DNA from 4 places in the Shewanella sp. HL-SH2 genome. Region 1 is predicted to be linked to each of the others. Evidence: predicted binding sites of a transcription regulator. Region 1 holds the regulator's gene; each other region holds the start of a gene.
The links. Region 1 encodes sigma-54, which starts transcription at its own class of promoters, with help from an activator protein. Its sites were predicted from a motif close to GTTGGCACGNNNNTNGNNT; they were not measured.

Region 1 (5,443 bases):
AATGCGACCTTAGATCAACATTCAAATGAAGTCAGTTTACATAACGATGTAGTAATTGATGCCATTGATATTGAAGAACCATTACAATCACTTGAAACTCAACAAGTCACCTTTAATTTAAACACTATGATAGGTCGTTCTGAAGAGTCAGTTACCATTAAAGGTAATGGTTTTATTATTCAAGGCTTAGGGCTATTTGCCGATCTCAATGCAGAACAAATTACCTTACTCAGCCAGGTAGAAGGGACATATGAACCACATTAAGTTTTTAACCACATTGCTCGGTAAAAGCAGTGTTATTTGCACTTTAGCGATTAGTGTATTGGCAGGCAACGCCGTAGCTAAAGAAGGCGATTTGAAGCAAGAGCTTAAAATTGCAGCCGTAAGTCAACGAGCAGACGTTAAAAATAATCAAATTATTTTTAACGGCCCAGTAAAAATTACCCAAGGCTCGATCAATATCGAAGCCGATGAACTGCGGGCATTTTCAGCTGAAAACGGCCAGACTAAAACGCTCATTGCGACCGGTAACCCTGCTACATTTTCACAAGAACTTGATGATGGTCGCATAGGTACAGCAAGCGCCAATGAAATTCGTTATGACTTAGCAACAACTGGACTGTTATTAACAGGTAACGCTAAGCTAGATCAAGCAGGCAGTAAAGTGACGGGTAACGTGATCCGTTACAATATCAATGCTCAGGAACTTATCGCTGAAAGTACCGGTAAAGGTGAAGATCGTGTTATTACCATTATTCAACCGGAAAATTTCCAAAATGATGAGTCACCAGCACAAAAATTACCTGAAATCCCGTTAAAAAAGCAAGGTAACCAATGACCCAAATTACCTTAACAGCTGAGAATTTAGCTAAAAGCTATAAAAGTCGTCAAGTGGTTAAAAGTGTCAGCTTAACTGTAAAAACAGGCCAAATTGTCGGACTACTTGGTCCCAATGGCGCAGGTAAAACGACCACGTTTTATATGGTTGTTGGTTTAGTCAAAAGTGACCATGGCCGCATTTTAATTGATGACGATGACTTAACTGCTGACCCAATGCATTTACGTGCGCGAAAAGGTATTGGCTATTTACCACAAGAAGCCAGTATTTTTAGAAAACTCAGTGTGCACGATAATATTATGGCCGTGTTGCAAACCCGAAAATCGATGACTTCGGATGAGCGAATTCAGGAACTGGAGCATCTTTTAGAAGAATTCCATATTACCCATATTCGCGATAGCTTAGGCATGTCGCTATCTGGTGGTGAAAGACGACGGGTAGAAATTGCACGCGCTTTAGCAGCCAATCCTAAATTTATATTGTTAGATGAGCCCTTTGCGGGTGTTGACCCTATTTCAGTGATTGATATTAAGAAAATTATTCTGCAACTCAAACACCGTGGCCTAGGCGTATTAATTACTGATCATAATGTCCGTGAAACACTTGATGTGTGTGAGCGGGCATATATTGTTAGCCAGGGGAATTTGATTGCCGAAGGCACCCCAACTGAAGTACTCAACAATCAGCAAGTTCGAGCAGTATACTTAGGCGAACAATTCAAGCTATAGTTAATCTAAATAGGATCTGAAGCACTTGCTTGGCAAAATGTTTCTGGCGACTAAGCTAATTGATCGTGTATAGGTAAAGTAAAACCATTTGTTAAAAAATTGCGACTATCACTCACTTTAATCAGTGTAGAAAGCCGAATTCTTCTAGGGATCAGCAGTAATGAAAGCTTCACTCCAACTTAAAATGGGTCAGCACCTCACTATGACCCCACAGCTGCAACAAGCTATACGTTTGCTGCAGTTATCATCTTTGGAGTTACAGCAAGAAATTCAACAAGTATTAGATTCCAATCCTTTGCTTGAAATGGAAGATGAATTTTCAGCACTTAGCAACAAAAATGATAACTCCAAAGACCTATCAGAAACTGACTTCAATGAAGTAAGCGCACCTGTAGTCGAAAAAGACACTTCAAATGTCGACACCGCAGAGTCAATGACTAAAGAGCAAATGTCTGAAGACTTGCCAATGGACACTACCTGGGATGAAGTGTACAGCGCCTCCCCAATGGCAAGCCCTGGTTCGGGTTCTGGCAGCATGCCAAATGATGACATGCCCTTCCAAGGTGAAACATCCGAAGGATTATACGAGCATTTAGAATGGCAAAAAAATCTAACCCCTTTTTCTGAAACAGACCTCGCTATTGCCACAGCCATTATTGATGCCATTGATGACACAGGTTATCTCACCCAAAGTACTGAAGATATTTTAGAAGCTATGGGCGATGATTCTGTCGAATTAGACGAAGTCGAAGCGGTACTAAAACGTATACAACATTTCGACCCTCTGGGTGTCGCCTCACGTAGCTTAAGTGAATGTTTATTGATTCAACTTGTTCAGTTTGCACCAGACACGCCCCATATTGATAATGCCAGAATGTTAATCAAAGATTATTTAGATTTGATTGCTGGACGTGATTTTCGCACACTCATGCGCAAAACTAAGCTAAAAGAAGATGAGCTGCGCGAAGCAATTGAATTAATTCAATCTTTAAATCCACGTCCTGGCACGATGATCACCCCACCGGATGATGAATATGTTATCCCAGACGTGTCAGTGACCAAAAAGAATGGCCGTTGGGTGGTTGAATTGAACCCTGATAACATGCCAAAAATAGGTATTAATCAACAATATGCCGCCATGGCAAAAAGCAGTAAGAGTTCAACAGACACTCAATTTATTCGAGGTCACTTACAAGAAGCCAAATGGTTTATCAAAAGCTTAGAAAGCCGCAGCGACACCCTGCTTAAAGTATCCAATTGTATTGTGCAATTTCAGCAAGGTTTTTTTGAGTACGGTGCTGAAGCCATGAAGCCTATGGTGTTGAATGACATAGCTGAAGCTGTCGAAATGCATGAGTCCACTATTTCGCGTGTCACCACACAAAAGTATATGCACACACCGCGCGGACTGTTCGAACTTAAGTATTTTTTCTCTAGCCATGTCAGTACTGATGATGGCGGAGAATGTTCGTCTACAGCAATTAGAGCTTTTATTAAAAAGCTGGTTGCTGCTGAAAACCAGAAAAAACCACTAAGCGACAGTAAAATGGCAGATCTTCTGGCAGAACAAGGGATTAATGTTGCACGTCGTACCATAGCGAAATACCGCGAAGCGATGATGATCCCTCCCTCAAACCAACGTAAGAGTTTATAATCTACCTAGGCAATTGGAGGATAAATATGCAAATCACCTTAACGGGTCATCATATTGAAATTACTGAATCACTAAGAGAATATGTCACAAGTAAGTTTACAAAACTTGAACGACATTTCGATCAGATCAATAATGTCCACGTAGTATTAAATGTCGAAAAGCAACAACAGATAGCTGAAGCAAAAGTCAGCTTGAATGGAGCTGAGGTATTTGCGACATCTGAACATGCTGACATGTATCACGCTATAGACGCCCTGATTGATAAACTCGATCGTCAGGTCATTAAACACAAAGAGAAATTAACTAAGCATTAATGATGGAACTTAGTACCATCCTGCAGCCGGAATGCACCTCCTGTGCCACACCGGGCAGTAAGAAAAAGGTACTGGAGCTTATCAGTGATTTAGCTGCAGCCCAGTACCCATCCCTCTCTTCACAAGAGATTTTTGAAAGCCTAGTGGCTAGAGAAAAAATGGGTAGCACAGGAATAGGCTCTGGCATTGCAATCCCGCATGGTCGTTTAACGTCCATCGTTCGCCCTATCGCGGTTTTTATAAAGTGCGAAGAAGCGATTTCATTTGATGCTATCGACAAACAACCAGTGGATCTCTTATTTGCATTACTGGTGCCAGCAGACCAGTGTCAGCAACATCTCAGTACCCTATCCTCAATGGCTGAAAAGTTATCGGATAAACATATTCTTAAGCAGTTACGAAAAGCAAGTAACTCAACTGAACTCTATCAGGTTATCACAGCATGAAATTAGTCATTGTATCCGGTCGTTCGGGCTCAGGTAAATCTGTCGCACTTAGGGTACTAGAAGACCTAGGTTACTATTGCGTTGATAACTTACCACTGCCCTTAATTGGACGGCTATTAGAACAGCTTAGAAACACCAATGAACTGGTGGCTATAAGTGTTGATGTTCGAAATATAGAAGAGCAAGGTAAAGTATTACAGCAGCAGCTAGCGTGGTTATCTGAGGATACGGAAGTCATAAGCTTTTTTTTACAGGCAAGTGATGAGGCACTACTAAAACGTTACAGTGAAACCCGACGACTACATCCTTTATCGAAAAAGAATATGTCCCTACAAGATGCGATTCAATTTGAAGGTGAGCTACTAGCGCCTATTTCTGAATACGTGGACCATTTTATCGATACATCTAAGCTAAATATTTATCAACTTAGTGATCAAGTACGTGAAATTTTAATGGGCAGTGTTGATAAAGAGTTAGTGATCAATTTTGAGTCATTTGGTTTTAAATATGGTATGCCCGCCGAAGCCGATTTTATGTTTGATGTACGCTTTTTACCTAACCCACATTGGGAAATAGAATTACGCCCCTTTACTGGATTAGATGAACCGGTACAGGAGTTTCTTGGCCAGCAACCGCTGGTAAATAAATTCATTTGGCAAATAGAAAACCTATTTGAAACATGGATGCCCCACTTAGAGCGCAATAACCGCAGCTACCTAACCATAGCTATTGGTTGTACTGGTGGCCAGCATCGTTCAGTTTATATCGCCGACCAGCTTGCTAAACGTTTTTCAAGTGGTAAAAAACATGTTGTTCAAGCAAGACATCGAGAGCTTATAAATAAGCACAAATAATCGCAATAAAGTTACTTGTCGGAACTTAACTAAATGAGTCTTTTACAGCGCCAAGTCATCATATCAAACAAGCTTGGTTTACACGCACGAGCGGCGACCAAACTGGCTATTCTTGCTAATGCATTCAATGCCAATGTTACCCTGATCCAGGGTGATAAAAAGGCCAGCGCCGCCAGTGTTTTAGGCTTATTAATGCTTGAAAGTGGCTTAGGTAAAACCATAGATATCATAGCTGAAGGGCCAGATGCACAATCTGCGCTTGATGCTATATGCGATTTAATTAATGACAAGTTCGAAGAAGGTTGTTGATCCTAATCACTTCCCCCAGCGATTGAATCTACTTTTTCATCATGAACCCACCTTTGCTTTAAAATAGCTAACCGTGTTTAATTTATTGAATTCCTCGCTTAACCAGAGCTAAGTTGAGGTTAAATTAATGCAGTTAGGATAATTTAAATCTCCCTCCGAATTAGTGCAATTGCACCATTATATTGCATACCCTACGACCACCACAGAAACCATAAAATCATAACGCATTGAAAATGAATAAAAAATAAATAAAAAAATAGTTGGCACGCTCTTTTCATATAGTAATTAGTACCTACAAAG
Region 2 (5,443 bases), 2.1 Mb from region 1:
AACTTGACGCCACCATACCCGCCTGCGCCATACCTAACCCAAAGGTTTCAGCAAAAAATAATGGCAACATAGACACTACCGCTAGCTCTGAGCCAAATGTGGTGAAATACAACACATTCAGCACCGCCACTTGCTTGAACTCATAACGCTCAAACTCTGGCACTTCGCTGCTAAAGATATGCTTATTGACTTGATAGGTCTGGTAATAGTCAATAATAAATATTACAACTAATGCGCCATAAATGAGGTTAGTGATGTCTTGGGTAAACATGCTGACGCCTGCTGGAGATAACTTCCACCCCAGTAAAGCAAGCGTGGCATACATAGGGATTTTCATGATAATCAACAACACAAAATCCCCTTTGCTGGTGACTTCTAAGCCGCCACCTTTTTTCGGTTTGAAATACGTCGACCCTTTAGGTGTATCGGTGATATTAAAATAATACACAAAAGAGAATGCCAAACTCATTAACCCGGTAAAGGCGATAGCATAACGCCAGCCATTTTCACCACCAAAAGCTAACGCAACAGCTGGTAATGTAAAGGCCGCCGCCGCTGAGCCAAAGTTCCCCCAGCCGCCATATATGCCCTCAGCGGTTCCTAGCTCTTTAGCGGGAAACCACTCACTCACTACTCTAATACCAATCACAAAGCCTGCACCGATAAAGCCGATTAAAAAGCGCGCTAAGGCTAGCTGCTCAAAAGTATCTGCGACCGCGAACATAAAACACGGAATAGAACAAATGGCTAATAACGCTGAATAGGTTAACCTTGGACCATATTTATCGGTCACCATGCCGATAATAATCCGCGCCGGAATAGTTAACGCCACATTCAAAATTAATAGGGTTTTGATTTGATCTTTCGTTAAGCCCAAACTATCCGCTATCACGCTAACTAAAGGCGCGGCGTTAAACCACACTACAAACGTGATAAAGAAGGCCATCCAGCTCAAGTGCAATACTTTCATTTTGCCCGTAAATGAAAACAAGTTAAATTTTTCTGCGCTCATATTAAACTCCTAATACTTTGGCGAAAACAAAGACTTTGCCCTGCTCGGTTTTGACTTCAAATGGACTGGCCACCAAATTGGTATCTTCAATGCAAACCCCTGTCACCAGGTTGTAATGCTGCTTATAAAGCGGCGAGGCCACGCAAAGTTCACCTTCCATTTCGCAAATCAATCCTCTTGCCAGCAGACTCACGCCTGATGCTGGGTCAACATTGTCTAATGCGAATAAGCCATCTTTACCTAGGTTAAAAATGGCAACCGCATTACCCCCTACCCATGCAGCGACCCCAGAACCTTGGGGCAGACTGGTTTCATCACAAATATTTATCCAACTCATGCTACAACCTCCTCAACAGTATCGTTTGTTTGTACATCAGTAATATCGCGAATAGCGATAGTCCCTGCCCCTGCATCTTTAATGGCGGGAAAACGCTGTTCACGTATGCGTTGATAGGCTGAAGTGTCCGCTTTAGGGGCATCTGCCGGGTTAACAAACTCATTGAAGCGGCTTAGGAATGATGGCTGTTCAAGACTGGTTTTCCACTCACATTGGTAAGAGGCGACGATGCTGTCCATTTGTTTTTCAAGCTCAGTGTTAAGACCTAGTGCATCATCAATAACCACTGACTTTAAGTAGCCTAAACCACCTTCTAACGAGTCCATCCACGTTGAAGTACGTTGTAATTTATCGGCTGTTTTTACATAGAACATCAACACTCGATCGATATATTGGTATAGCTCTGCTGTGCTTAAATCGGTTGCAAATAAATCACCATGTCGCGGGCGCATACCACCATTACCGGCAACATATAAATTCCAACCCTTGTCAGTTGCTATTACACCAATGTCTTTGCTTTGGGCTTCTGCACACTCACGGGTACAACCTGATACCGCAAATTTTAATTTATGAGGACTGCGTAAGCCTTTGTAGCGATTTTCTAAATCAATCGCTAAGCCAATCGCGTCTTGCACGCCGTAACGGCACCATGTGTTGCCAACGCAAGATTTAACCGTGCGCAAAGATTTGCCGTACGCATGACCGGTTTCAAAACCTGCATCAATCAGTTTTTGCCAAATTTCAGGTAATTGCGATAACTGCGCACCGAACATATCGATACGTTGGCCGCCGGTAATTTTGGTGTATAGGTCATAATCTTGCGCGATTTGCCCCATAGCGATAAGTTTGGCAGGGGTAATTTCACCGCCAGCAATGCGCGGCACAATTGAATAAGAGCCGTCTTTTTGCAGATTACCTAAAAACGCATCATTAGTGTCTTGTAATTGCACATGGCTATTGTCTTGGTTTAGTACATATTGATTTTGTAAACTGGCAAAAATGGATGCTGCTGCAGGCTTACAAATATCACATCCATAGGTGTGACCTTGGGGTGAAGGTTTGCCATGCAAGGTCATTAATGTCTCAAAATCATTAATGCCTTCTACCTGACAAAGGTGATACAAGGCTTGACGGTCATGATCAAAATGAGCACAAATTCCCGCATTAAAATCTAGCCCTTGCGCTTGTAATGTTTGGTCAATAATTTTTTGCACCATAGGTGCACAACCACCACAACCCGATGCGGCACGAGTACATGATTTGATTTCAGCCATTTTATGATTACCGGCTTTCACTGCATCGACAATATCGCCTTTGGTCACCTGATGGCATGAACACACTATTGAAGTGTCTTTTAAATCTGCTTCAGATTCTGCGCCCGCTAATAACAACTCAACCGCTGAGCCGATAATTTCATCCTGCGATAAATAAGCCTCTAATAAACGGCTGTAGTCGCTATTATCGCCCACCAGCACGGCGCCCTTTAAAAATTTGCCGGTTTCATCTAACCAGAGTTTTTTGTAAATACCCGCTTGATTATCAGATAGCTCGACAAACTGTGCATTATCAAAACCACGACTGGCGCCAATTGCGGCAACATCTACACCCAGCAATTTTAGTTTGGTGCTCATATCGGCGCCGGTAAAGCTAGCGGCTTTATTTTTAGGTTCTAAAATAGATACCGATGCGGCGATATGCGATGCCGCAACACGGGCCATTTGATAACCCGGCGCGACTAAGCCAAATATTTTTTGTTGCCATAAAGCGCACTCACCAATGGCATAAACATCAGGTGCTGAGGTTAAGCAGTAATCGTCAATTTCAATGCCGCCGCGCTCACCAATATTAATGTTGGACACTCTAGCCAATGCATCCTGCGGACGAATACCGGCAGAAAACACGATCATGTCGGCTTCTAAATATGATTCATCACTGAATGTCATTCGATGCAACGCGGTTTCACCATCAATAATTGCAGTAGTCGCTTTAGAGGTATGAACACTCACCCCGAGCTGCTCAATTTTGCTACATAACAAATCACCGGCTTTGTCGTTAAGCTGAACCGGCATCAATTGCGGTGCAAACTCAACCACATGGGTTTTTACTCCTAACTGCATCATGGCATTGGCCGCTTCAAGCCCCAATAAACCACCGCCGACAACGACGCCCACTTTACTGTTGTTGGCTGCGGCTTGAATGTCTTGTAGGTCTTCAATGGTGCGATAAACCAGACATTGCTGACGGTCGCTGCCTTTGATCGGTGGCACGAATGGGAATGAGCCTGTCGACAGCACTAAACGGTCATATTGATATTGATCACCTTTCGCGCTGGTGAGTGTTTTAGTGGCAATATCAATGGCGGTAATTTGCGTATTAAGGTGTAAATTAATTCCCCAATCAGCATAATCTTGCGCACTGGTTAACATAAGAGAATCGGCTGTGCCGGTTTCAAAATACTTGGATAATTGCACCCGGTCATATGCCGGGCGAGGCTCTTCACCAAAGACATGTACATCAAATTGTTTATTCAGCCCCAGGCTACACAATTGTTCAATAAAATGATGACCAACCATGCCATTACCCACGACAACTAACTTAGATTTTGTGACTGCCATATGCGGCTCCTTCATGCCTTGGTTTATTAAAAACAAAAGGCGCCAACTTCGTTTAAGAAGTTGGCGCCTTTGCCATAATAAAACCCAATTTTTAATGTAAACCTTACTGATAATGATGTTGCAGACTACATGCCAAAAACAATTTCATTATCAAAAACATTTACTACTTTTAAAACAATAACCTACAACCTAGCTATTACTCACATTTCTGCTTGCTACGTTCATATTAAGCGCAGTCGCACCATAATGAGGCGCACTGCTTTCTGGCATAACCGATATTCCTGCATTTTTTTCAGCCTGACCGGATGTCATCACGGCAATAATTTGTGCTGACATTTGAGCCACGCTGACGCCCTTTTGCATTGCTTGTTGCTGAATAATTTGGTGTGCTTTTGCTTCATCAAACCCTTGTTGCATTACAATCAATTTGGCTTGGTTCAAGAGTTTTAGACCTTTAATTTCATCAGCTAATTTTTTGAATTCTGCGATACTTTTATTGGCAGCATTCAAACGCGCCCTGGCCAAATCAACTAAGCTCAGTAATCGACTGGCGACCATAATGTCGGGGACAAAAGTGAGTCGACCACAGGCCAACAAGCCTTCTAATTGCTGAGGTTGCCACTGATTAACATTCACAATAATGGCGGTGGGTTGGTTTAACAGGCAACGCTGAATAAAACCATCAATCTGCCCTTCTAGCGTGTCAGTTAATACTAGTAAAACATCAAAATGTGTCGAAATTCTTTCAACAGCACTGATTGAATTCACGACACTGACTTTGCCCAGAGAGGCTAAAACGGTTTGATAATCAGCCAAGCGCTGCGCCGCGGTATCAAGCACAGAGAAGGTAGGATCGGATAAAATTACACTGTGCATGATTTCTCCTTGGTAGTTAACGGAGATGTGATTAATGACTGAGATAAGTGGGCCGGATTAATATGTGTTTCAGATGCGCTTATTGGCACTAATCGCCCAGTCCACCAGCACTGACTCAGAGTCATATTATTCGCAAGAACAAGACTATTAGCATGTAAAACGTCATGTAAACTCAACACCAAACACAGCGTAGCTTGCACACTGCTTAACGCTTGCTCATGCATTGCAGGCGTCATTGGTTGAGTGCGACAAGATGAGGACTCATTAAGATGTAGATAGCTTAATTCTGTGGTGTTTTCTGTGCGCCAAAGCTGCGCAAGTATTTCACTAGGCAGTTCTGCCTGGCCCACTTTTGCACCAGAAAAGCCCTCCAACAATGTTGGTAGCTCAAATGCACTAAACTGGACATTCTCACCAGAGCATTGCACAACTTGAACATCAGTTGTTACTCGGGGATTTATTTCCGTCTCGCCTTGTAAGCCTTTAAAAATAGCGACAACACCTTGTTGGTAGACATCTTCAGTAAATAATTTTTCTGCCACTTTTTGATGCAATTCATCAAGCCCAGGATGAAAATAACTGCGTAGGCTCAATGGCGCATTG
Region 3 (5,443 bases), 470 kb from region 1:
AGGCGCTTATTGCCCTAACGTATTGTTCCCATATGCTCGTGAAACTGTTTCTGGTTTAGTTGCTCGTGGTACTTTCCCACAACTTAACTTAGCGCCTGTGAACTTTGATGCACTATTTGCTCAATATGTTCAACAGCGTCAAGCGGCTGCTGCAGAAGCGCCAGCTGAAGCTAACGCGTAAGTGATGAGCAGCACTGCCGAAATAACGGTATTAGGGGCGGGGTCTTATGGCACCGCCCTTGCTATTTCTTTAGCAAGCAATGGCCATAAAACCTTATTATGGGGACACGATCCCAAGCGCATGCAGGCATTGGCCGATTCGCGCAGCAATGAAGCTTACCTACCCGGAATAACATTCCCTGACTGTTTGCACATTGAACTTGATTTAGCTAAAGCCTTAGCTGCTAGTAAAAATGTGTTAGTGGTTGTGCCAAGTCATGTTTTTGGTGATGTATTAAAGCAAGCCAAACCCTTGTTGCGCAGTGATGCTCGTATTGTGTGGGCGACCAAAGGTTTAGAGCCTGAAACAGGCCGCTTATTACAAGATGTAGCACGTGAACAATTGGGTGAGCAATATCCCCTAGCGGTATTGTCTGGCCCTACATTTGCTAAAGAATTAGCCGCAGGTTTACCAACAGCAATATCGGTAGCGGGTACTTGTCCGCAGTTCACCCATGACTTAGTTGAGCTTTTACATAGCCCTAAACGTTTACGTGTATATGCCAATGATGATTTCACTGGTATTCAGCTTGGTGGAGCGGTAAAAAATGTTATCGCTATTGGTGCTGGTATGTCTGACGGTATTGGCTTTGGTGCAAATGCACGTACCGCACTCATCACTCGTGGTTTAGTTGAACTAAGCCGTTTAGGTGAAGCTATCGGCGCCGATGCATCAACCTTCATGGGGATGGCGGGTTTAGGTGATTTGGTATTAACCTGTACCGATAATCAGTCGCGTAATCGTCGTTTTGGTTTGGCTTTAGGTCAAGGCAAAGACGTGATCACCGCCCAAGAAGAAATCGGTCAAGTAGTCGAAGGTTACCGAAACACTAAAGAAGTGTTTACCTTAGCCAAACGCCTAGGGGTAGAAATGCCGATCACCGAGCAAATTTACCAAGTGTTATACCAAGGTAAAGCACCGGTTGAAGCAGCAAAAGAGTTACTCAGTCGAGACAAAAAATCTGAAACACTGAAAAAATAGTGCAACAGAGCGGCTAAGTTAACCGTGAGTAGATACCAAAAAGGATGCTAAAATAGCATCCTTTTTTGCATTTAATATTTATCAATTAAATACAAAACAACCCATTTAAAGTGTGGAGTAAAACGTGAAACATCATGACGTAATTATTATCGGCGCCGGCGCGGCAGGATTAATGTGTGCTGCAACTGCGGGTTATCGTGGTCGTGATGTCCTCGTGCTAGACAACGCCAAACAAGCTGGCCGTAAAATACTTATCAGTGGTGGTGGACGATGTAACTTCACTAATCAAAAGGTTGAACCAAATCAGTTTCTTTGTGGTAACCCTCACTTTGTCAAATCGGCATTAGCTCGCTATCGTTCAAGCGATTTTATTGAGCTGGTTGAACGTCATGGTATTGAATACCAAGAGCGTGATCACGGGCAGTTATTCTGTAATGACTCAGCCAAAGAAATAGTCACCATGCTGATGACCGAGTGCGAATGGGCAGGGGCAAAGGTTCAGCTGCGAACTGAAATGCTATCTGTTACTAAAACAGATACAGGATTTAATTTAACTACCTCAAATGGTGATTTTAGTTGCGAGTCGTTAGTTATCGCAACAGGCGGCTTATCAATGCCTAAACTTGGCGCGACACCATATGGCTATAAAATTGCAGAACAGTTTGGTTTAAAGGTACTGCCTACCAGTGCTGGCTTAGTTCCATTTACGTGGCATGCCGAACAAAAAGTGCGCTTTGAGCCGTTATCGGGTATTGCTGTGCCGACAACCATTACCGCTCAAGATGGCACTCAATTTAGTGAGGCCTTACTGTTTACTCATCGTGGTCTATCAGGCCCAGCAGTGCTACAAATTTCAAATTACTGGCAACCAGGTGAGGCAATTTCTATCAATTTATTACCGGGTGAGAATGCGCTAGATAAAATCGAATTCGCACTGAAACATCATCCGAAACAAAGCCTGCGAAATACCCTTAGCCAATGGCTACCGAAGCGATTAGTTGAAGCCTTATTTGAAGAAGCGCAATTGGATAAAGCATTAAATCAACTGGGCCATGGCGAGCGTGAAACGTTGGCTAGTGAGTTAAATGACTGGTCTATTGTCATGAATGGTACAGAAGGCTATCGCACTGCAGAGGTTACCTTGGGTGGTGTTGATACTAATGAGTTGTCATCAAAAACCATGCAAGCCAATAAGGTACCAGGTTTGTATTTCATTGGTGAGGTAATGGATGTAAGTGGTTGGTTAGGAGGGTTTAATTTTCAATGGGCATGGTCATCTGGCGTTGCGGCGGGGTTAGCTGTTTAAAGAGTTTTTTATGAGTTCTTTTGTCAAAATACAGAGGAACTCTGCTTTATAACTTTAGGTCGTTTTTCCTTTAATCAATCGTTTTTTTATTCATACTTTTTCTAATGCCTCTTCGTCATCTTGTTGTAACCACCTCGATTTTTCGTCGATATCCCCAATAATTTATTGGAATGCTCCTTTCCCCATAATTAATGTGAAACTCTTACCGAATTGTCGGTAATTATTGCCAATAACTGAGTTTGTTAATGATATTGAAATAAAGGATTTAAATTTATTTTCTTTACTTATTAGGCTCTTAGTTGGTTTTTTTAAGGTTGGCATGAAGTTGGCTTGGTATAAAGTAGTTAAATGATACACAAACAGTTGTTCATTAATACTAGTTTGTTTTTGTGCGTTATTGATCGTCCCATACTCAAGGAGGTTTCTTATGTTAGGTTGGACATTGATGTTTTTAGTTATTGCTATCATTGCAGGGGTGTTAGGTTTTGGTGGTATTGCTGGTACGGCAGCCGGTATTGCGAAAATAATCTTCTTTATTTTTATTGTGTTACTTGTTATCTCTTTAGTAGCAAGTGCAATACGAGGTAAAGCACCTAGGGCATAACATGATACAAGTGACGCCTTATATTTAATACATAAACTACAAATGGAATGGCCTCATGGTCAAGGAGATCAATATGAATTTACTAAAAAAATTAAGCATGATAATTTTATTAGGATTAACAACAGTAGGCATGATGGCGTGCTCTGATAACAAAGCTGAAAATGCGGGTGAAAAAGTTGATGAGATGATGACAGACGCCGGTAATGCAGTTGAAGACGCGTGTGAAGACGTAAAGGAAGGTCTTAAAGCAGAAGACCCTAACTGTTAAAGATACTAGGCAGCGCACAATAATGCGCTGATTTCTGTTGTTTTTAAAATAGGACGCTTATATGTTAACCAAGATAAATATTAAGTATTACTACACAGGCGGGGCTTTATTAGCTGCGCTTTTGTGTGTGTTATTTAATTCACCATGGGCTAAATTTTTTATTGGTTGGTTAGCACTCTCTTTGGGTTTAGTGAGTTTTGCTTATTGGTTTAATGCTGGTGGTGTTTTTCGTAAAAAACAAAATGGTTCAATTCCTTGGTATATCAGCTGGGGATTCGTCCCTTTTCTATTGGGGTGTCAGGTTTATAATGCCTGGGCAAGAAAACACGATAAAGTACCCGCAATTCAAAAAATTGAAGATCAACTCTATTTAGCATGCCGTCTATTTCCTTCTGATATTGAATACCTTAAAACCCAAGGGGTTGATGCCATTCTCGATGTGACGGCTGAATTTGATGCATTAGATGGCACATTATTGGCTGAAGATATTGATTATTTAAATGTGCCTGTTTTAGATCATAGTGTCCCCTCGGAAGCACAACTTAATCAGGCGATAAATTGGCTAAATAATCAGGTTCGTAACGGTAAAAAGGTTGTAGTACATTGTGCGCTAGGCCGTGGACGGTCAGTACTCGTGCTAGCTTCTTATCTTGCTTGTCGCGATAGCAAAAGTAATTTAGAGGATGTGTTGCATTCTATTAATGAAATTCGCCATACCGCTCGTTTGAATAAATGGCAATTTACAAAAGTATCCCAAATGTACCAACAAAATCGAATTAAAATTAATAAAACACTCTATTTAATTGCTAATCCTGTGTCGGGTGGTGGCAAGTGGCAAGATGATGCTGAATATATTCAACAAACCTTATCGAGCTATTATCGAGTAAAGCTGCTTGAGACGACAGAAGATAAAGATGCTGCAGTACAAGCCCGTGAAGCCGTTAAGTGCGGGGCAGATATAGTTGTAGCCTGTGGGGGGGACGGTACGGTTAATGAAGTTGCTTCGATATTGGTAAACACCACAATGACATTAGGTATTATTCCGATGGGGACGACAAATGCCTTGGCTCATACCTTATTTGGTGTCGGCAGTAAGGTGATCCCTGTTGCTCAAGCCGTGGATATTTTGATTCAAGGCCATTATCAACCTATTGATACCGCAATATGTAATGAACGGATAATGCTATTGCTAGTGGGTATTGGTTTTGAACATAAGATGATTGAAACTGCTAATCGAGATAAAAAAAATGAGTCGGGTCAGTTTGCTTATTTGAGTGGCCTATGGGATGCCATTGATGAAAATCAGCCATTATCTTTGTCTATGCAATTAGATGATGGTAAAACACATACCATTGATACTACCAGTATAGTGATTGCCAATTCAGCACCTTTCAGCAGTTTACTCGCACAGGGTAATGGCGAGCCTAATATCATTGATGGACTATTAGATATTACTTGGATTGAGCCGACAGAGTCATCACAAGAGCAGCTACTGAGTTTGGTCGATTTATTATTTACTGGGATTACGCGTCTGTGGAACCAAACTAATAACAAGCTTGAGTCTGATGCAATACATCATGCCCAAGCTAAAAAAATATACTTAACAGCTCAACAAAAAATACATTATGTGATTGATGGAGAGCTTTTTGAATCTAATGATGTCACGGTAGAGGTTGTGCCGAAATCATTGAAGGTTTTTGTGCCTAAAACCAGCCCGATTTTGAGGCGTTAATCGGCACTGCCTTTATCTTCATACTTACTGAGTTTGTTATACAAGGTTTTAACGCTTATACCCAGTTGTTCGGCGGTATCATTTTTGTTACCGTCAGCTTGCTCTAGCGCTTGATAAATAGCGACCTTTTCTATTTCATCTAAACGCATACCAGCGGGTACTATAATCTTATCTGTGGTATTTTCTGGCTTAGATTCGGTTTCAAGTATGTTGAAATGACTTCTGTCAATCGTATCGTCAGCGAGAATATAAGCTCTTTCAATGGCATGCTTTAACTCACGCACATTACCTGCCCAACGCTGTTGTTGAATAAAACTGACAGCTTCTGGCGT
Region 4 (5,443 bases), 860 kb from region 1:
GTGGAAAAAATTCTTGATGAAATTTCTCCTGTTAAAACGGCAATCAGTGAAGAAGTTGATAAGACATTAACCATAGACAGAGAACAAAATTATCATGTCATGGTGATAGATGATTCTGCTGTAGCACGTAAGCAAATTATTCGTTCTCTTGAGTCTTTAAATTTACAAATTGATACCGCCAAAGATGGTAGAGAAGCACTGAACAAACTCAAGGCTATAGCTAAAGAGATGGATGATGTATCGTTAGAGATCCCTTTGATTATTTCCGATATTGAAATGCCTGAAATGGATGGATATACCCTTACAGCTGAAATTAGAGATGACCCTAAGTTAAAAAATATTAAGGTTGTGTTACACACTTCTTTAAGTGGCGTATTTAATCAGGCAATGGTACAAAAAGTTGGCGCAAATGACTTTATTGCTAAGTTTAATCCTGATGAATTAGCCGCAGCGGTAAACAAACATTTAAGTTTGTAATCCTTTCTGTCTATTCAACGCAGTAGGCAGCATGAAAATTCATGAATGTTAGTTATGCGTAAAAGCTCTAATGATAGGGCAAATATAACTCATTATATTAGGATGTGAATGTGACAGATAAATCACTCGCAGAAGCAGAATATAATCAATTTAGATTGTTTTTAGAACAACACAGCGGCATCGTTTTAGGTGAAAATAAACAATACCTAGTACGAAGCCGTTTAGCACCATTGATGGGCAAATACAGTTTACCCTCGCTCTCTGAAGTGGTTAAGCATTCAATGAAGCCCACCGAACGTCAATTACGTGCGGAAGTGATTGACGCGATGACAACCAATGAAACATTGTGGTTTCGTGACCGCTATCCATTTGATTTATTACATAATACTTTATTACCTGAATATTCTAAGTTAGGTCGTTCATTGCGTATTTGGTCTGCGGCTTGTTCTTCAGGGCAAGAGCCTTACTCATTAGCAATGACCGCTTTAGAGTATCAACAACGCAAGCCGGGTGCACTGCCTGGTGGTGTGACTATTCAAGCGACTGATTTGTCACCTTCGATGCTTGAACGTTGTAAAAATGCTGAATATGATGGCTTGGCATTGGCGCGTGGATTATCAGAAGAACGTAAACGTCAGTTTTTTGATGCTTTGCCTAATGGCAATATGAAAGTCAAAGATAATGTTAAGCGGTTAGTGAATTTTAGAGCGCATAATTTACTTGAAAGTTATACGCTTTTAGGAAAATACGACATTATTTTTTGTCGTAATGTATTGATTTATTTTGCGCCTGAGGCAAAGGCTAAAATTTTGCGGCAATTTGCTGCCGCTTTAAACCCAAAAGGTATTTTATTTCTTGGGGCATCAGAATCTATTTCCGGATTAACAGAAGAATTTGACATGGTCCGCTGTAACCCTGGTATATATTACCAAAAGAAAACCTAGTTTAACCTATTGAAAAGCATGTGTTACTTTTTTCACATGCTTTCCTTTCTATATATCCTCCCATTGATTAAATAATTGGCATAACCTTTGCTTTATATCTATCAGTTAGCTGATGGAGGCAATTTTATGGCGATTAATTTTGATAATGCACTTGGGGTACATCAATACTCCCTTGGTGTCAGGGCACAGCGCGCTGAAGTGCTATCAAGTAACATAGCGAATGCGAATACCCCAGGGTATAAGGCACGCGATGTCGATTTTGCCTCAGCAATGCAAGCTGCTAGTTCTCGTCAGAAAGGTTTAACGATGAGTGCCACTAATGAAAAGCATTTTGATTTAACTGCTCTCAGTCAGCAACATGTCAAATTCCGAGTCCCTAACCAACCTGATACTGGCGATGGTAATACGGTTGATATGCAACAAGAACAATCAGCCTTTATGCAAAACTCTATTGAATACCAAATGTCATTGGGATTCCTAGAAAGTAAGTTTTCAGGTATGCGTAAAGCATTACGAGGTGATTAATCATGAGCTTATTTAATATATTCAATGTCGCCGGTTCAGGTATGACAGCACAGTCTGTCCGCTTAAATACCACCGCAAGTAACATTGCTAATGCTGACTCTGTTTCCAGTAGTATTGATCAAACTTATCGTGCTAGACATCCTGTATTTGAAGCTGAAATGTCTAAAGCTAGTCATCAGCAATCAGGTTCTCATCGCGTTAATGTCAGTGGCATTGTTGAAAGTGATAAGCCATTGGTTAAAGAATATTCACCAGATCACCCTATGGCCGATGGTGACGGTTTCATTTATAAGCCTAATGTAAATGTAATGGAAGAAATGGCTGATATGATTTCAGCTTCTCGCTCTTATCAAATGAATGTTCAAGTCGCAGATGCAGCTAAAACAATGCTGCAACAAACACTTAGAATGGGTAAATAACATGATTATTGTAGGAGGTAAATGATGAGCCTCGTTAATCCATATAGTAGCCAATCTTTGCCACAACAGGCATCTGCATTGTCTAATACCGGTACGGTTAGTAAAAATACCGTCCAATCGAACACGGCGAGTACGACAACAGGTAATCCATTTCTAGATGGTATTCGTTTACCTGATGCGCCTGAAACTCCTGCAGCGAAAGATCAAATGCTTAAGCAGGAAGATTTTTTTGCACTGCTTAGTCAGCAACTTTCAATGCAAGATCCGTTTAAGCCAGTTGATAATGATCAAATGATTGCTCAAATGGCTTCATTCTCAACAGTTGATGGTATTTCAAATTTAAATAAAGAAATTCTCAATTTGAATGGTGTAATGAGTTCAAGCCAGGCATTACAAGCTTCTAGTTTAGTTGGGCGCAAAGTGTTGATCCCATCAGACACTGGATCTATTTCGCCGGCAAGTCCTGAACTTAAAGGTGTGGTAAGTACACCTGCTGCTATTGATAAAATAAGCATTCGTATTGAAGATGAATCAGGTCAGTTAATTAAGACCTTTGATATTGATGGCAGTGCAGGCGGAAACGTCGATGTGACATGGGACGGTTTAGATAAAAATGGTAAACCTGTGGTTGAAGGTGCTTACGTCATTAAAGCTAGCGGTAAAGTCGATGGACAATCTCAAGATTTACCTGTTTCTACTTATGCACATGTGACGAGTGTTTCATTAGGTACAGCAGCAACTGGGGCGATTCTCAATCTTCGAGGTATTGGTGGCATTAAATTGACCGATGTACTTGCGGTGTCCGAATCATAAATTTAATAACGCTTGTGACAAGAAATTGTCATTAAAGAAAACCTGATTACTCGAGGTGAAATATGTCTTTTAACATCGCATTAAGTGGTATTGCAGCCGCTCAAAAAGATCTAAATACCACAGCCAATAACATTGCAAACGTAAATACTATAGGCTTCAAGGAGTCTCGTGCGGAGTTTGCCGATGTGTATGCTAACTCAATTTTTTCTAACAGCAAAACTGCAGTCGGTGGCGGTGTTGCTACAACTCAAGTAGCACAACAGTTTCACCAAGGTAGTTTACAGCTTACCAGTAACTCTTTGGATATGGCGATAAGTGGTGGAGGTTTTTTTGTGACCTCATCAGGGATTGGCACACGTGACCAATCATTTACCCGAGCAGGCGCTTTTAAGGTTGATTCAAACAATTATATGGTTGACTCAGCGGGCAACTTTTTACAGGGCTTTCCTGTGGATAAGGACGGTAATTCGACTTCAGTGAGTTTAACTACTACTCAGGCAATTAAAGTACCAGACACAGCAGGAAGTCCTATTATGTCTAGTAAAGTCGGTCTACAGATGAATCTAAATGTCGGTGAGTCACCTTTAGACCCTGCTGCATTTGATCCTGACGATGCTGATACATTTAATAATTCCACTTCAGTGACTATCTATGACTCATTGGGTGAATCGCATATCATGACCAGCTACTTTATTAAGCCTGAAAACGGTTCCTACACAGGTGAAAGTAACTGGGTTGCATTTTACGCCATTGATGGTAAACCAGTAAGTTTAGATGGTGCAGCAGGCCAATATAGTGTTGATACTACGGGTGATGGTTTAGTTGATGGTGCACCTCGTGATGCACAAACTGCAGGTGGTTGGAGAGGATCTGTCATAAAGTTTAATGACTCTGGTACTTATACCGGTAGCAATCCTACAGTGCTAAAAACTCTGCCACTGGGTGTTACTGGTGCCAATGTATTAGGGCCTGGAGCTGATGGCTCACAGACTGTTACGATTGATTTTAATAATCCGACACAATATGCCTCACCATTTGAAGTCACTGAGTTAACTCAAGATGGTACAACAGTAGGTCGATTAACTAACGTAGGTATAGGTGCTGATGGTTTAGTCACAGCAAGCTATAGTAATGGTTCTACTGTGCCTTTATCGCGAGTCGCTTTAGTTCGCTTTGCAAATGAGCAAGGTTTAACTCAGGTAGGGAATACTGCCTGGAAGGCGAGTTTAGATTCTGGCCCTGCATTAGCGGGCGAAGCAAATAGCGGTACTTTCGGAAGTATTCGTTCTTCATCACTTGAACAATCGAATGTTGACTTAACTACAGAATTAGTTGATTTAATCTCTGCCCAACGTAACTTCCAAGCCAATTCCCGTACGCTTGAAGTTAACAATACCTTGAACCAAACGATATTGCAGATCAGATAATAAGCTTCCTGACAGCACTCGTTTCATTGGTTTTTATAATATTAGCTTTAATAAGGTGTTGCCCATAGCGGCAACACCTTGCCTTTTATTTTCATTATTTTTTTTCACTTTCTCTTATCGGTGTTTTTTTGACACTTCATTCACAATACTATGTTTTAAATCGTATCCCCACCTAATTAAATCAGTTACTTATATTGGCCGTGATTGTTGGCATGCCCTTTGCTTTGTCTAGTTAGTATCTTTATTTAAAGCATTATTGACGGAGCGGCAAATGGACAAATTTTTGTATGTTGCAATGAGCGGTGCAAAGCAAGGCATGAATGCTCTTGCCGTTCGTGCGAACAACTTAGCCAATGCCAACACCGATGGCTTCAAATCGGATATGACCCAAGCAAGGTCAATGCAGGCGTTTGGCGAAGGTTTGCCTACGCGAGTATTTTCAATGATTGAAAGCCCCGGGTCTAATTTTTCTCCAGGTCCTATCAGAGAGACTGGTAATGACTTAGACATTGCCATTAAAGGTGATGGCTGGATTGCAGTGCAAGCGGCTGATGGGTCAGAAGCTTATACCCGTGCAGGACATTTGAAGTTCGATAGTACTGGACTGCTGGTTAATAGTCGTAATACGCCAATTATGGGCGATGCAGGCCCTATTGTTTTGCCACTGCCAATCGATAAAGTTCATATTTCACAAGATGGCATCATTTCAATTCGCCCTCAGGGAGCGACAGCTGAAGTGATTGAGGAAGTAGCCAGAATTAAATTTGTTAATCCGGGCAATGATCAAATGATGCGCGGTGAAGATGGCTTATTTCGCTTAATGTCTGGTTTGCCTGCA

Region 2: the regulator sigma-54 is predicted to act here: its motif matches at 4,083-4,101, upstream of nirB (nitrite reductase large subunit NirB).
Region 3: the regulator sigma-54 is predicted to act here: its motif matches at 2,821-2,839, upstream of ACRWP9_RS02490 (DUF1328 domain-containing protein).
Region 4: the regulator sigma-54 is predicted to act here: its motif matches at 1,496-1,514, upstream of flgB (flagellar basal body rod protein FlgB).

The regions. Positions count from the first base shown of each region.
Region 1 covers NZ_CP195035.1:1,066,344-1,071,786, reverse strand. The annotation lists gene lptC (LPS export ABC transporter periplasmic protein LptC) at 1-264, shown strand, start outside; gene lptA (lipopolysaccharide transport periplasmic protein LptA) at 251-838, shown strand; gene lptB (LPS export ABC transporter ATP-binding protein) at 835-1,566, shown strand; gene ACRWP9_RS04690 (RNA polymerase factor sigma-54) at 1,727-3,220, shown strand; gene hpf (ribosome hibernation promoting factor) at 3,247-3,534, shown strand; gene ptsN (PTS IIA-like nitrogen regulatory protein PtsN) at 3,537-3,980, shown strand; gene rapZ (RNase adapter RapZ) at 3,977-4,834, shown strand; gene ACRWP9_RS04670 (HPr family phosphocarrier protein) at 4,868-5,143, shown strand.
Region 2 covers NZ_CP195035.1:3,301,478-3,306,920, forward strand. The annotation lists gene ACRWP9_RS14395 (NarK family nitrate/nitrite MFS transporter) at 1-1,012, opposite strand, end outside; gene nirD (nitrite reductase small subunit NirD) at 1,014-1,349, opposite strand; gene nirB (nitrite reductase large subunit NirB) at 1,346-3,964, opposite strand; gene ACRWP9_RS14410 (ANTAR domain-containing response regulator) at 4,154-4,840, opposite strand; gene ACRWP9_RS14415 (glycosyl transferase) at 4,828-5,443, opposite strand, start outside.
Region 3 covers NZ_CP195035.1:597,849-603,291, forward strand. The annotation lists gene secB (protein-export chaperone SecB) at 1-181, shown strand, start outside; gene gpsA (NAD(P)H-dependent glycerol-3-phosphate dehydrogenase) at 185-1,201, shown strand; gene ACRWP9_RS02485 (NAD(P)/FAD-dependent oxidoreductase) at 1,326-2,507, shown strand; gene ACRWP9_RS02490 (DUF1328 domain-containing protein) at 2,935-3,111, shown strand; gene ACRWP9_RS02495 (hypothetical protein) at 3,185-3,379, shown strand; gene ACRWP9_RS02500 (diacylglycerol kinase family protein) at 3,441-5,111, shown strand; gene ACRWP9_RS02505 (sigma-54 interaction domain-containing protein) at 5,108-5,443, opposite strand, start outside.
Region 4 covers NZ_CP195035.1:1,927,224-1,932,666, forward strand. The annotation lists gene ACRWP9_RS08370 (chemotaxis protein CheV) at 1-477, shown strand, start outside; gene ACRWP9_RS08375 (CheR family methyltransferase) at 582-1,421, shown strand; gene flgB (flagellar basal body rod protein FlgB) at 1,548-1,946, shown strand; gene flgC (flagellar basal body rod protein FlgC) at 1,949-2,365, shown strand; gene flgD (flagellar hook assembly protein FlgD) at 2,390-3,178, shown strand; gene flgE (flagellar hook protein FlgE) at 3,241-4,605, shown strand; gene flgF (flagellar basal-body rod protein FlgF) at 4,877-5,443, shown strand, end outside.